DNA from 2 places in the Microbacterium sp. KRD172 genome. Region 1 is predicted to be linked to the other one. Evidence: predicted binding sites of a transcription regulator. Region 1 holds the regulator's gene; the other holds the start of a gene.
The links. The regulator LexA, encoded in region 1, represses DNA repair genes until DNA is damaged. The targets are predictions, from matches to a motif close to TCGAACANNTGTTCGA.
Positions count from the first base shown of each region.

Region 1 (7,673 bases):
CCGGAGGCGCTCGCACTCGTCGGCCTTGCCGGCAAGGAGAAGCGGATGCCGCACGAGCTGTCCGGTGGTGAGCAGCAGCGCGTCGCCATCGCCCGCGCGCTGGTCAACCGCCCGCAGGTGCTGCTCGCCGACGAGCCGACCGGAAACCTCGACCCCGCGACCTCGGTCGACATCATGCAGCTTCTGGCGCGCATCAACGCCGGCGGCACGACTGTGCTGATGGCCACGCACGAGGCCGCCTTCGTGGATCAGATGCAGCGCCGTGTGATCGAGCTGCGTGACGGCGAGATGGTGCGAGACGAGGTGCACGGCGGTTACGGCGATCGGTCGATGATCCCGCAGCTCGTCCCGGAGCAGGAGCGCGGCGCAGCCGCGACAGCTGCCCTCACCGCTGTGCAGGAGGTGCAGCGCCAGACCGAGTCGCTCGAGCCGCTCACCGCCGAGATGATCGCGTCGATGCGCGCAGCGCGCATCGCTGACGCAGCTCCGGCCGATGCGGCGCCGGCCGATGCGGCGCCGGCCGATGCGGCTCCGGCGACCGAGGCCAGGCCTGCCGACACGTCTGCGATCGTCCTTCCGGATGTGAACGTGGCGGAGCTCGGAGTGGCCGATCGCCTCGGACTCTCCGACAGCGGCGACGACGAGGAAGTGGGACCGACATCGTGAGAGTGGGTCTGATCCTCACCGAGGCCCTCGGGGGCCTGAGGCGCAACATCTCGATGGTGATCTCGGTCGTGCTCGTGACGTTCGTCTCGCTGACGTTCGTCGGCGCGGCGATCCTCATGCAGGGCCAGATCAGCACCATGCGCGCCTACTGGACCGAGCGCGCCCAGGTGTCCGTCTCGATGTGCTCGACGGTCTCGACCGGTGAGAGCTGCCTCGACGGCGCCGCGACACCCGAGCAGGTCGAGCAGGTGCGCGCGGAGCTCGAGGGCGATCCTCTCGCCTCACTCATCGGCGACCTCCGCTTCGAGAACAAGGCCGAGGCCTACGCCAACGTCACCGAGCTGCTCGGTGAGGAGCAGGCGAGCGTTCTCACCGAGGAGCAGATGTCGGAGACGTTCTACGTCACCCTCAAGGACCCAGGTCAATCGCAGGTGATCGTCGAGGCGTTCGCCGGCATCAACGGCGTCGAAGAGGTGCGCGACCAGTTGCAGTACCTCGACCCGCTGTTCTCCGCGCTCACGGTCGCGACCTACATCGCCGTCGGTATCGCCGTCCTCATGCTCATCGCAGCCATTCTGCTGATCGCCACGACGATCCGGCTGTCCGCTTACGCCAGACGCAAGGAGATCGGCATCATGCGCCTGGTCGGCGCGTCGAACCGGTTCATCCAGACCCCGTTCATCCTCGAGGGCGTGTTCGCCGCCTTCATCGGCTCGGTGCTCGCCAGCGCGGCCGTGGTCGCCGGAGTGCACTTCGGTGTCAACGGCTATCTGAAGGGCCGGGTGCCGTTCATCACCACGTGGGTGACGATGCAGGATGCTGCGCTCGTCGTGCCGGTGCTCATCGGCATCGGCGTGATCTTGGCCGCCCTCTCGGCTGGCTTCGCGATACGTCGCTGGCTGCGCACGTAGCATCCGGATGCGCAGGCAGCATCCGCCCGCGACGTCTCGGCATCCGCAGCCGTCGTTGTAGACTGATGGGCTGTCGTGCGTTCGGCGCGGCACGGATCAGGAGAGCATCATGCCCAGGGAACGCGGGGAGAAGGTCGTCGCGACCAATCGTCGCGCACGTCACGACTACACCATCGAGAAGTCGTACGAGGCGGGGATGGTGCTCACCGGCACCGAAGTGAAGTCACTGCGGCAGGGCCGCGCGAACCTCAGCGACGGGTATGCGTTCGTCAAGGGCAACGAGGTGTTCCTCGACTCGGTGCACATCCCCGAGTACTCGCAGGGGCACTGGACGAACCACTCGGCCAAGCGCATCCGCAAGCTGCTGCTGCACCGCGAGGAGATCGAGAAGCTGCAGCACGCGGTGTCCGCCGGCGGCTACACGCTGATCCCGCTCAAGCTCTACTTCTCCGACGGCAGGGCGAAGGTCGAGATCGCCCTCGCGAAGGGCAAGCGCGAGTTCGACAAGCGTCAGACGCTGCGCGAACGCCAGGACACCCGCGAGGCGCAGCGCGCCATGCGCATGCGCAACCGCGTGGGGGAGTAGCCCTACACCTCAGGGGCGAATCCGAACACCGCTCCGAGAAAGCGCAGTTCGCGCTCGAGCGCGTCGATGATCGTCTCCGCGCGCCGGAAACCGTGCCCCTCGCCCGGATACACGACGAATTCGTGCGGGATGCCGCGTGCGGCCAGAGCATCGCGGATCGACTCCGACTGCGCCAGCGGCACGACACGGTCGTCTTCGCCCTGCAGCAGCAGAACAGGCACATCGATCTGTTCCGCGTGCGTGAGCGGAGAGCGATCGATGTAGATATGCTCGGCCGCGGGCAGCGGGCCGACGAGTCCGTCGAGGTAGTACTTCTCGAAGTCGTGCGTGTCCTGGGCGAGAGCGCGCAGATCGGTGACGCCGTAGCGGCTGATGCCTGCGGCGAACACGCCGCCGCGTACGAGTGCGGCGAGCACGGTCCATCCACCTGCCGAGCCGCCCCGGATCGCGATGCGCTTCGGGTCCGCACGCCCTGAGTCCGCGAGTCCGCGCGCCGCGGCGAGCACATCATCGACCTCTGCGATGCCCCACTGGCCGTCGAGACGCTCACGATAGGCGCGGCCGTATCCGGTCGAGCCGCCGTAGTTGACGTCGAGCACGCCGATGCCGCGGCTCGTGTAGAACGCGATGGCTGCGGATGCCGCTCCCGCGACGTGCGCGGTCGGTCCTCCGTGCACGAAGACGATGTACGGCGGGAGTTCGCCCTCGGGCGTCGTGGCATCGGGGTTCGCCGGTGCGTAAGCGAAGGCATGCACCGGGCCGTTCGCGCCGTCGAGGGTGATGCGGGTGGCCGGCGGCATCCAGCGCTCGTCCACTGGCAGGCCGCCGCGTACGCGTTCGACCTCGCCGGAATCCACGTCCACGCACCAGAGGCCTGCGCTCACGCGTGCCCCGCCGCCGGAGAGCAGCACGCGAGTGCCTGACACGTCGTCGATGCTCACGTGCGCGGTGGCGGGAACATCGAGGCGCCTCTCGGAACCGTCGCGTTCGATCAGCGCGACCTCGTCCGCACCGTTCGTGCGCACGATGACGATACGGCCGTCTGCGAGCGGCTGATACCAGCGGTTTCCGAGCACCCAGAGTCCGTAGCCGGTGTCGGCGTCGGCCGGGGCGATCGGCTCCGGTGCGCCCGCGTCGAGGCCGTGCATCTCCCGGCGATAGAGATTCCAGCGCCCGGTGGGGTCGTCCGCGTATACGAGTTCTGTGTCGCTGATCCACTCCGGCTGCAGCGCCGCGCGTGCGGGTGTGTCGGCGAAGACATCGTCGCCGACCTCCGTGACGCACAGCCTGGCCTCCTGCCACGGCATCCGTCGACCGCTCCACTCGACCCACGCGATGCGGGTCCCGTCGGGGGAGAGCGCGGGGTGTGCGAAGAAGGCGCTGCCCTGGATATGCACACGGATCGCGGCCTCGTCCGAGGTGGCGGATGCGTCGGTCGGGACCTCGACGATCGCCCGCCGGTGCGGCTCCACCGAGAGATTTTCGCGCACGGCCAGCAGGCGCCCGTCCTGTAGGCGGAGCCCGCCGTGGTTCGGTCCGGCGGGCGTCAACGGTTCGGGCTCCTCGCCTGGCAGCATCCGATACACCCGTTGATCGCCGGCATCGACGAAGTACAGGGTGCCGCCTGCGTCCGCTGTCCACGCTCCGCCGCCGTACTCGTGCACCCGCGATCGGGCGCTCCACGGCGCGGGGAGGACCACCTTCCCGGTCGAGCTGCGCACCGAGACACGGCCGCCCTCGGCCGGCACCGATTCGCCCCACCAGATTTCGTCGCCCACGAAGCGGGCGCCATCGATTCGCGGCGCTGATGATGCGATATCGGCGGCGTGGAAGGGAGAGGTCCAGGTTCCGTACGGCTGCATGCTTCGAGCCTATGCGGCTCCGATCGACCGTCGTCGTTCGGAGCCGGCAGCGCTTGCTGTCTGTCAGACCGCGCGGAGCACCGCGACGATCTTGCCGAGCACTACTGCGTCGTCACCGAGGATGGGCTCGAAGGACGAGTTGCGGGGGAGGAGCCACGTGTGTCCGTCGCGCTGGCGGAACGTCTTCACCGTCGCCTCGCCGTCGAGCATGGCCGCGACGATCTCGCCGTTCTCCGCGGTGTTCTGCGTGCGCACGACGACCCAGTCGCCGTCGCAGATGGCGGCGTCGATCATGGACTCGCCTGACACCTTGAGCATGAACAGGTCGCCCTTGCCCACGAGCTGGCGGGGAAGCGGGAAGATCTCCTCGACCTGCTGCTCGGCAGTGATCGGCACGCCGGCGGCGATCTGACCGACGAGCGGCACCATCGCCGCGTCGCCGACGGGAGTGCTGGAGTCCGCCGGGTTCTCACTACTCGTGCCTGGCAGGTCGATGAGCACCTCCATCGCGCGCGTCTTGCCCGGATCGCGGCGCAGGTAGCCGCTCAGCTCGAGCTGACCGAGCTGGTGAGTGACGCTCGAGAGCGACTTGAGCCCGACGGCGTCGCCGATCTCGCGCATGCTCGGCGGATAGCCGTGCCTGGCGATCGAAGTCTGGATGACCTCGAGGATCGCCAGCTGCTTGGGGCTGAGGTTCTTGCGCCGACGGGTGCGCGGAACCTCAGGGCCGGGTGCGGAGATGTCGCTCATGGGTGCTCCTTCGTGCGCGTTCACGGTGCCGATGTTCGCCTGCACGGACCCTCGTCTTCGAATGTCTGTGGTCCGTGATGTGGTGTGGATATCGAAACCGTATCCGAGAAACGCCTCGAAACGGAAGATCTGTTCGAGCGTGTCGGGTGATTCGAAGGACGGGTTTCGAATAAGTCTTGACAGATGTTCGAATTCGAATATACATTCGGTACGTAGCTTCGCATTCCCCGCTCCCGGCCGAGCGGCGAATGCGAACGCTACGCCAAACGGCTCAAAGCCCAGAGGCAACCAGAGGCAGAGGAGAGATCACATGAGCACCATCAGCATCACCGCACCCGCAGTCGTTCCCGTGCGCACCGCGACCGGCGCCGCGACGCGGCTGCGACTGACGACGCGCGGGCGTCGACTGCTGGTCGCTCTCGCGGCGCTCCCACTCGCGGTCGGCATCGGCTTCGCAGCCATCAGCGGTGGCTCGGCACTTGCATCGGGTGACTCGTCCACCCCGGTCAGCTTCGACACCGTGACGGTCATGCCCGGCGACACGCTCTGGGCGATCGCCGAAGATGTCGCCCCCGCCGAAGACCCTCGCACGGTCATCAGTGAGATCCAGAAGCTCAATGCTCTGAACGGTGGCTCCCTGCAGGCCGGGCAGCAGCTCGCGATCCCCGCGGAGTACGCCGACTGATCTCACCGTTAACATGGGGAGGGTGACTGCTTCACTCAGCGACTTACCCCTCCGCGACGATCTTCGCGGTCTCACCCCTTACGGCGCACCGCAGGCCCCGCTGGCCGTGGCGCTGAACGTGAACGAGAACACCCATCCCGTGCCGGATGAAGTCGCGAGCGACATCCTCGACGACATCGCCGTCGCGCTGCGCGACGTGAACCGCTACCCCGATCGCGAGTTCACGACGTTGCGGGAAGGGTTCGCCGACTACCTCGGCCATGGCCTCGACGCCTCGCAGATCTGGGCAGGCAACGGATCGAACGAGGTGCTGCAGCACATCCTGCAGGCCTTCGCAGGGCCGGGTCGCACGGTCTTCGGGTTCGCGCCCACCTACTCGATGTACCCGCTGCTGTCGCAGGGCACCGGTGCGCGCTGGGTGGCCGGCGAACGTCAGCCCGACTACACGCTCACCGCCGAGGACGCGGTGGCTCAGGTCATTGCGTCCGATCCCGACGTGATCATGCTGTGCACGCCGAACAACCCCACCGGAACGCCGCTCGGCCTCGACGTGATCGAGGCCGTCTACGACGCGGCACGTGGTGTCGTGGTCGTCGATGAGGCCTATCAGGAGTTCGCGCCTCGTGACGCGGCATCCGCTCTCACGCTTCTCGAAGGTCGCCCCCGTCTTGCCGTCTCGCGCACGATGAGCAAGGCGTTCGCGTTCGCCGGCGCACGGGTCGGGTATCTCGCCGCCGACCCGGCGTTCATCGACGCTCTTCGACTCGTCAGGCTTCCGTACCACCTCAGCGCCCTCACCCAGGCGGCGGCCGTGGCTGCGCTGCGCAATGCGCCGGCGATGCTCGGCATGGTCGACGAGATCGTCGAGCAGCGCGACCGGATCACCGCGACCCTGGAGGCGCTCGGCTACGAGCCGCACGAATCGTGGTCGAACTTCGTGCTGTTCGGGGGAGTGGCAGATCCGCAGGCGACGTTCCAGGCGCTGTACGAGCGCGGCGTGCTGGTGCGCGACGTGGGCATCGCGAACCACCTGCGGGTCACCGCCGGCACCGAGGCCGAGACCACGGCGTTCCTGGACGCGCTGGCCTCGATATGATCGGCGTCATGAGCGTTTCCCGCACCGCGACCCGAACCCGCAGCACGTCCGAGTCGACGGTCGAGCTCGAGCTGAACCTCGACGGCACGGGCGAGAGCCACATCGACACTTCGGTTCCGTTCTTCGACCACATGCTCACGGCGTTCGCGAAGCACTCGCTCACCGATCTGACCGTGCGTGCCTCCGGCGACACGAACATCGACGCGCACCACACCGTGGAAGACATCTCGATCGTGCTCGGACAGGCGATCCGTGAAGCCCTGGGTGACAAGTCCGGCATCTCCCGCTACGGCGACGCGCTCGTCCCGCTCGATGAGGCGCTCGCGCAGGCGGTCGTCGACATCAGCGGCCGACCGTACCTCGTGCACTCGGGCGAGCCGGCCGGATTCGAACACCACCTCATCGGCGGCCACTTCACCGGCTCACTCGTGCGGCACGTCTTCGAGGCGATCACGTTCGGTGCGGGGCTGACCGTGCACATGCGGGTGCTGGGCGGCCGAGACCCGCACCACATCGCAGAAGCCGAGTTCAAGGCGTTCGCGCGTGCCTTCCGTCAGGCCAAGGCGCTCGACCCCGACGTGGTCGGCATCCCGTCCACCAAGGGAGCACTGTGACGCGCAGGCCCACCGTCGCGGTCTACGACTACGGATCAGGTAACGTCCACTCCGCGGTCAAGGCGTTGATCGCGGCGGGCGCGGATGCGACCCTCACCGGCGACCGCACCGCGGCGCTGGAGGCCGACGGCCTGTTCGTGCCCGGCGTGGGTGCGTTCGCGGCGGTGCGCGAGGCGCTGCACGCCAAGGGCGGCGATGAGATCATCGAACGGCGTCTCGCCGGTGGTCGGCCGGTGCTCGGAGTGTGCGTCGGCATGCAGGTGCTGTTCTCGCACGGTGTCGAGCGCGGACGCGACGTCGAGGGACTCGGCGAATGGCCGGGAACCGTGACGCAACTCGAGGCACCGGTGCTGCCGCACATGGGCTGGAACACCGTCACGCCCGATGAGGGCAGCGTGCTGTTCCGCGGCATCGAGGACGAGCGGTTCTACTTCGTGCACTCCTATGCCGCGCAGAGCTGGGAGCTCGACGTGATCCCACCGTTCCCGCAGCCCGCGCTGACA
Region 1 covers NZ_JABFAS010000002.1:1,224,932-1,232,604, forward strand. Annotated here, with positions in the region: gene ftsE (cell division ATP-binding protein FtsE) at 1-666, shown strand, start outside; gene ftsX (permease-like cell division protein FtsX) at 663-1,577, shown strand; gene smpB (SsrA-binding protein SmpB) at 1,687-2,163, shown strand; gene J1M43_RS06260 (prolyl oligopeptidase family serine peptidase) at 2,166-4,025, opposite strand; gene lexA (transcriptional repressor LexA) at 4,089-4,775, opposite strand; gene J1M43_RS06270 (LysM peptidoglycan-binding domain-containing protein) at 5,086-5,460, shown strand; gene J1M43_RS06275 (histidinol-phosphate transaminase) at 5,474-6,556, shown strand; gene hisB (imidazoleglycerol-phosphate dehydratase HisB) at 6,565-7,170, shown strand; gene hisH (imidazole glycerol phosphate synthase subunit HisH) at 7,167-7,673, shown strand, end outside.

Region 2 (7,673 bases), 1.2 Mb from region 1:
CTGCGACGCTCGACCACCACGAACGCCACCCCCAGCACGACGGCGACCGCGAAGAGCACCAGAGGCAGCGGGTGCAGGAATCCGAGCCGCTCCACTGCGCTGAGCGCACCGACGAGAGCGACGAGCGCCGCGGTCACGATGATCGCGCCGGCAGCATCCAGACGTCCGGACGCTCGCGCGCCGTCACGGGTGATGAGAACGGGAATCGCGACCAGCACGATGACGCCGATCGGCACGTTGACGAAGAACACCGCCTGCCAGCCGAGCGTCGCGGTGAGGATGCCGCCGAGCAGCACCCCGGCCGCCGAGCCGATACCTGCGACCGCACCCCAGACGCCGAGAGCCCTGGTGCGTTCCTTCGCATCAGGGAAGAGGTGCGTGAGCAGCGCCAGCGCAGCCGGGGCGAGAAGCGCGGCGGACGCTCCCTGCACCGCGCGCGCGGCGAGCAGCATCTCGCTCGAGAACGAGAGGCCGGCGAAGGCGGATGCTGCGACGAAACCCGCCGTGCCGATCAGGAAGACGCGGCGGTGACCGTATCGGTCGGCGAGACGGCCGCCGAGCAGCAGCAGCCCGCCGAAGGCGAGTACGTACGCGGTGATCACCCATGTGAGCGCAGCGGTGTCCATGCGGAGTTGCCGGCCGAGCACCGGGAGGGCGATGTTGACGATCGAGGCGTCGAGTACGACGAGAAACTGAGCGAGCGCGAGGATGCTGAGCGCCAACCAGCGGCGTGAACTGCGTGGTGCGGTGATGGCGGGTCGAGCGGCGGCGGCGGGTCGAGCGGTGGTCGAGAGCATGTTCATCGTGTCGTTCCTTTCGGTCGGTGGTGCATGAGTGATTCATCACTCACTCTTTAGGGCACAGAAGAACGGGAACAGCACCGGGCGCGATCACGCCGGGTGGCTCATCCCCTTGGTCAGGAGTTTCGCCCAATCCTCCGGGCGCCCCTCGAGCTGCGTCGTGACGATCAGATGGCAGAGTTGCCCGTAGGCGATGAAGCGCTGCACGTCGTCATCGGCGCCGCCGGAGCGACTCTTCGCGAAATTCGTCACGCGTGCGAGGCCGGCGCGGAGCGCCTCACCCACCACCGGGATGTCGGCGACGGATTGCGCATGCACCTGCAGCATCAGCAGCGTGCGGTCGCTGATCAGCTGCGCGTAGGCGTCTCCCATCGCGTCGAGGATGCCGTCGGGCGTCTGCTCCCCCGCAGCATCCGCCCCCTCTTCGAGAGCCGCGATGATCGCATCGAAGCACGCCTCGAGTGCGGCGATGAAGAGCGCCTCCTTGCCGGAGTAGAGCTTGAAGACGTACGCGGGGGAGATCTTCGCTTCGCGGGCGACATCGGCGACGGTCGTGGCGTAGTAGCCCCCGCGCGCGAACTCCGCCAGCGCCGCGGCGGCGACGACGGGCCGTCGCGCGTCGGCGGTCGAGAGGATCGAACTGCGTGTCGTCGGCATATGAGTGACTGTACACTCACTCTGATTGGAGGGCAAGCAGGAAACCTCGGGCGACGGCATCCGCCCGCAAGACGCGCGAGCGGCCGGCTTCGTATCCGACGCTGAGGTCAGTCGGGGACGGAGCGCACGACGCGAGCCGGCGATCCGACGACGATGGCCTGGGCCGGCACGTCTTTGGTGACGACGGATGCTGCAGCTACGACCGCGTCGTCTCCGATCGTGACGCCCGCGAGGATCGTGGCGTTGGCACCGATCCAGACGTTGCGTCCGATCGCCACCGGGGCGGGATGCATGTCAGCGCGGCGGCTCGCTGCGAGGTCGTGATTGAGCGTGGCTCGGCCAGAATATCTTCGATGTCCAAGGTGCGCCTCCTGCGTTGCGTTTCTCGTGACCAGTCTGGATCGTCCGGCCTGCGATAGCGAGCGGGGCCAGCCGCTCAGGCATCAGACCTTCGACGTGCGAGATGCTTCCGGTCCACGGCTCAGGCTGCGATGTCGAAGCGTGCGCGTCCGCCGAGCCTGGGGGTGCGAGCGGGATCGACGTGAACCGGTGGGATGAACCAGACCCGTGCATCCACACCTGTGCCGTCGATGCGGATGTCCCATCCGTTGTCGTGGATGCGATGGTGGCAGCTATCGCATAGGAGTATCCCGTTGGAGAGGTCGGTTCGACCGTGATGACGTTTCCACCATCGCATGTGGTGCGCCTTGACCATTTCGGGCGAGAGGTTGCACATGGCGCATCCGCCGTCACGCTCGGCGAGAGCGAGGCGTTGCGCCTTCGTGAAGAAGCGCTTCTTCCGACCCCAGTCGAGGATCTCGCTGTCGCCGCCGAGAACGCACGGGATCACGCCGCCGTCAGCGGCCATCCGTCGGGCCGCTGCTGCGCTGATCGGCTGGTCGATGCCGTCGATCGTGGCGGTTCCCGTGGCGGAATCCAGGTCGTCGACGTGCATCCGGACGACGACGGTGGCTCCCGCGAGGGGAAGCTTCTCGCTCTTGCAGCCGAGCACGTGCGCGCAGAACAGGGCGAGCGCGTCGGCCTGCAACATGGGCACCGTGCGACGGTCGGCATCCGGAGCATCTGGATCCGGTGCGGCCTTACGGGCTGCGAATGCGGCGCTCACGTATCCGCGAAGTGCTGCGACGATCGGGGCACCGGTCTCGACGTCGAAGTTGCCGTTGAGATGCAACCGTCCGCCGCGCTCGAAGAACGTCAGCGAACGCTTGCCGCACTGCTCGTCCTCTCGCGGTTCGACACCATCAGGGTCGAGCCACGCTTCGATCCGCACGCCGAGCCGGCGCACTTCGTCGAGCCCGAGACCGGGAGCAGCGTCGACCAGGAGCTTCTCGCCCTCGGCCGTGCGCCCGGGCCCGGCAGCGATGCGACACCGCTCCAGGACCGCGATGATCAACGCGGCCGCCTGCGCACTGAGAGTTCCTGCTTCCAAAGCCTCGCTCACCAGCGGATACTTCGCGGGCAACCGGGCACCGAGCAGATCAGTGCGCGCCGCCGTCGCCTCGCCCACGTTGATCAGTCGGATGGCGTCGCCGGTCGATACACCGGTGGACGCGGCGATCAGCTTCGCCGGCGAGCGGAACCCGTGCTGCTTCGCCAAGGAATCCGCACCCAACTCCGCGCGGGACTCACTCGCGATCCCAGCAGCGACACCTACATGCACAGCATCCAGCCGACGCTGCAGTACGCCGATCGCATTCGTAACCGCGATCAGCTGTTCTCTCGAAAGATCGTTCGAGTCGCCAGCATCCGCCCACACCTCGTCGAGGCGGGAGATCGCCTCGTGCAGACCGGTCAGCTTCGACATAACTCAACGATACCGCAGTGTTCCGTCTTTGTCGAACATTAATTCGAACTTATGTTGAGATCGTCTCGATCCGCGCGCTCGCCGACGCGCACCGCTCAACCATGTATTCGCATCTATATACGAATCTGTAACCGACTCATCCTCCACAGCACGATCTGGCCGGACGCTGTCCCCGATTGCTGTATCCGGGTGGGGCCCAGCATCCACTCCACCCTTATCGTCATCGCATGTGAGCTACTACGACGGCTATGTACACCCCTCAGCATCTGCAGTAACGGTCCTCATCAGCGCACCGGGCAAACCGACGCTGAATCGCATCATCGAAGTGCCCGGCGATGCGCCGGATGCATGGCTCGCGAATGCCTTCCTGCTCTCTATCGGCGAAGATTCACTGACCGATGACGATGCCGAGGATTTCCGTCTGCCGCAGGCGTACGAACCGCTGCTCTGGGGCTCGTACGGGAGATCCCCTTTCGACGACGAACCGAATCTCTCACGTTCCTTCACCCTCCCCGGCGTCCCCCATGATCTCGAAGTGCACCGTCTTCACACGCGAGCTCCCGCCGTGGGCGAACCGAAAGTCGCCATCATCGAGCACGACGATCCAGACCCCACTGCGGTGAGCGCTGCGCACGATCGCACGAGTCCGAGCACGAGCACGAGTCCGAGCACGAGCACGAGCACGAGCCCAGTTCCGGTCAACGTGAACTGGCAGACATCGACCGCCTCATTGAGCGTTCGCGAAGTGAACACTGAGCTCGCCGACCAGTACGGCGTCGTACAGCCGCGCTTCGACCGTTCACTGGTCGTCGATCTCGGGCATGGCGTATCGTCCGGCTGCCTGCTGGTAGGACTGCTGCGGGCACTCCCACCTGTTCGGCGCCTTGCGCTGCGCGCGCACCTTCGGGAGACCGGGTTGCTGGATCGGCCGGTATTCAGCGAGGCCGACGCCGCCGCGTTGTCCGCAGGACTGAGAGCTCTCATCGATCGCATCGGCTCAGATGGCTTGGAGCACTCGGAGAACGGCTGGTTGTCCGACGATGCTCTTCGCGATGTGGAACAGGCGCTCGGGTGGACGTCCGAGCTTCACGTTCGACTCGCATCCGCGCGCGGATCGGATGAGTCCGTTGGCGCTTCGCTTCTATCGACCGCGCGCGAGCTCCGACTTCTCCGGCGTCTCAAGGGACGTATCATCCTCACGAACATGGCGAAAGCGCTCCGCGCCCGTCCGACCGGATTCGTCCCTCATCTCGCGAACCACGCAACACGCGGCGCTGGTCAATCCGGCTATCTCCACTCCCAGGACAGCCACGAATCACAGCTGATCATCGCGCTGACGCTGCTGTCGATCGCCGACGGCTCGGCGCAATCGCGCGCGGACGTGGTGGACGTCGTCGCGCGCGGCGTCGCAGTACTCGAGCGCCATGCGGCCCCGTACGGGGGCTACGGGAACTACGGGAACTACGGGAACTACGGGAACTACGGGAACTACGGGAACTACGGGGACTACGGGGACTACGGCGCCGAACGCTATTGGCATGAGTATCCCGGAGATGACGCCTTGTCCTCCGAGAACAACATCGCAGCCATCGTCGACAGAACATTGGACCGGCTTGAGCTACCGGGCCGCCCCGAATCGTTCAGCGAGTTCACGCCGGCCGTGAGGAGGCTCGCCCATGCTGCATTGCTCTGACCGACTCGCGTTCGTGCTCGCGACCCGCGCACCACGTGCCGCATCCCCTCAGCCGGTCAAGCGGTCCGTCGCCGCTCCAGCACCCGGGCGCACACGATCGCCACAACCCCGGCGATCGGCACGACGATCAGCCCCGCGCGCAGCCCCGCATTGTCGGCGATGAATCCGACGAACGGAGGCGAGAGCAGGAAACCCAGTCGCAGCAGCCACGACACGATCGTGAGGCCGGCGCCGTGCCGCAGTCCCGGCAGCGCGTCGGCGGCCTGCATCGCGGCGGGGATGAGCGTGGCGCTGCCGAACCCGGCGACCGCGAAGCCCAGGATCGTGCCTGGAATCGTCGGGAAAGCCAGGGCCAGACCCATTCCGACGGCGATGAGGAGTCCGCCGGCCTGCGCGACGGCACGCTGCCCGAAGCGGTCGACCATGCGGTCGCCGATCATCCGGCCGATGAACTGCGCGCCGACCAGGGCGATATATCCGGTGGTGGCGATCGCTGCCGGGGCGGCGAGATCCGCGCCCAGGTAGAGGGTCGCCCACGACATTCCGGCATCCTCGACGATGGCGCCGGCGATCGAGAGCAGCACGAGCGCGGAGATGACGAACACGGTCTTCCCCGAGATGCCGCGACGCAGCGCACCGCTGATCTCCGATCCACCGGCGATCGCCTCCTCCTCCGTCACGTCGTCGCGCCCCGGCAGGCACATGCGCAGCGCGACGAGCGAGAGCACGCAGAACACGACGGCCGAGATGCCGAGATGGATGCCGAGGGGCAGAGCGAGCGCGATCGCCACGGCCGACATCGATCCGCCCAGCACCGCGCCGATCGACCAGATCGCGTGGAAGGAGTTGATGATCGAGCGTCCGTAGCCGCGTTGCACGCGAAGGCTGTGCGCGTTCTGGCCGACATCGGTGATCGCATCCGCCGCTCCGCCGAGGAAGAGGCCGAGCGCGAAGAACACGACCGACGGCGCGAGGCCCGCCGCGAGGATGCCGAGGCTGGTGAGGATCGTGCCGACCACCGCGACCTTCGCCGACCCGAAGCGGCGGATGAGCACGGCGGCTCCGAGCCCTGCGACCATCGCGCCGGCGGGGAACGCCGCGATCGCGAGCCCGTAGGCGGCGGCGTCGAGGCCGAGCTGCACCTTGATCTCGGGGTAGCGCGGCAGGATGTTGGCGAACAGCGCGCCGTTGGTGAGGAAGAGGATCGCAACGCCGACGCGTGCGCGCCGCACGGCCGGGGCGACGGTGGTCGTGCGAGGCATATGCACCAGCCTAGGTGGGGCGCGGATGCCTCAGCTCTGCAGCACCGAATCCAACAGCCCGGGGAACAGGGCATCGAGGTCGTCGCGCCGTAGCGTCAGCATCCGTCGGCGCCCGTTGGGCTCATTGCGGATGACGCCCGCCTCGCGCAGCACCTTCATGAAGTGCGACTTGGTCGACTTCGGCAGGTTCGGGTCGGTGGCGTGGCAGGCGGCCATGTCGAGCGGGCCGGCCGCGAGCTGGCGTGCGATCGCGAGGCGCTCGGGGTCACTGAGGGCGAAGAGCACGTCCGTCAGGTGGATGTCGGAGCGCTCCGGATGCTGCAGATCACCGGGCATGGTTCGATAATAGTTGAACAATTGCCGATGGGCGAGTACGCTCCGATAGTTCGACGATTCTCGAACCGAAAGACTCGAACCGAAAGATTCGAACCGAAAGATTCTCGAACTCGAGGAGCACGCATGACCACGACCGAACCGATCACCGTCCGGCAGACCGGTCCGACCGCCGCACCCATCCCTCGCTCCACCCGCGCACGGTTCGGGTTCGCGCTGGCGGTCGTGGCGCAGATCCTGATGATGACCGGTGCGAGCGCTCCGTCGCCGTTCTACCCGGTTCTCGCCGAGCAGATCGGCTTCGCCCCGATCGTGATCACCGCCGTGTTCGCGGTCTACGCCATCGCACTTCTTTTCACGCTGCTCACGGCCGGGGCGCTGTCTGATCACGTCGGCCGCCGCCCGGTCGCGATCGTCGGACTCGTGCTCCTGGGCGGCAGCATGCTGCTCTTCTCACACGCGGATTCCGTGGCCCTGCTCTTCATGGCGCGCATCACCCAGGGCATCGCGAGTGGACTGCTGCTCTCGGCCCTCTCGGCTGCGGTGCTCGACCTCGCACACCCCGCCCGCCCGTCGACCGCAGCGCTGTGGAATGCGCTCGCCCCCGGCATCGGCCTCGCCACCGGCGCGCTCCTGTCGGGAGCCGCCCTCGACATCATGGGCGAACCGCTGCTCGATGTCTTCGTGCCGCTCACCGCCGCGTATGTCATCCTCGCGGTGCTCTTCTTCTTCGCACCGGAGACCGCGCCGAAGAAGCCGGGAGTCTGGGCTTCGCTGCAGTTCCGCCTGTCGGTTCCGCAGGCGATCCGGGCGGACTTCTGGCGCGCGGCCCCCGCCATCGTCGCGGGCTGGGCGACCGGCGGACTGTTCCTCTCTCTCGGCGCGAACATCGTGCGGGGCGAGCTCGGCGGCGTCGCGCACATCTGGCAGGGACTCGGCGTCGCGATCCTCACCGGCGTCGGAGCGATCACGGCGTTCCTCCTGCGCAAGCGCTCGCCCCGCACGATCACGATCTTCGGCACCGCAGCCCTCGCCGTCGGCACGGCGATGTCGCTCGGCGCCCTCGCGCTCGGTTCGCTCCCGGCCTATCTCATCGCCGCCGG
Region 2 covers NZ_JABFAS010000002.1:24,801-32,473, forward strand. Annotated here, with positions in the region: gene J1M43_RS00205 (DHA2 family efflux MFS transporter permease subunit) at 1-803, opposite strand, end outside; gene J1M43_RS00210 (TetR/AcrR family transcriptional regulator) at 891-1,457, opposite strand; gene J1M43_RS00215 (DapH/DapD/GlmU-related protein) at 1,565-1,750, opposite strand; gene J1M43_RS00220 (HNH endonuclease signature motif containing protein) at 1,939-3,282, opposite strand; gene J1M43_RS00225 (hypothetical protein) at 3,512-4,975, shown strand; gene J1M43_RS00230 (MFS transporter) at 5,032-6,237, opposite strand; gene J1M43_RS00235 (helix-turn-helix transcriptional regulator) at 6,268-6,573, opposite strand; gene J1M43_RS00240 (MFS transporter) at 6,697-7,673, shown strand, end outside.
Region 2: J1M43_RS00220 (HNH endonuclease signature motif containing protein) is a predicted target of LexA. The motif match lies at 3,314-3,329, and genes of this name have one in related genera.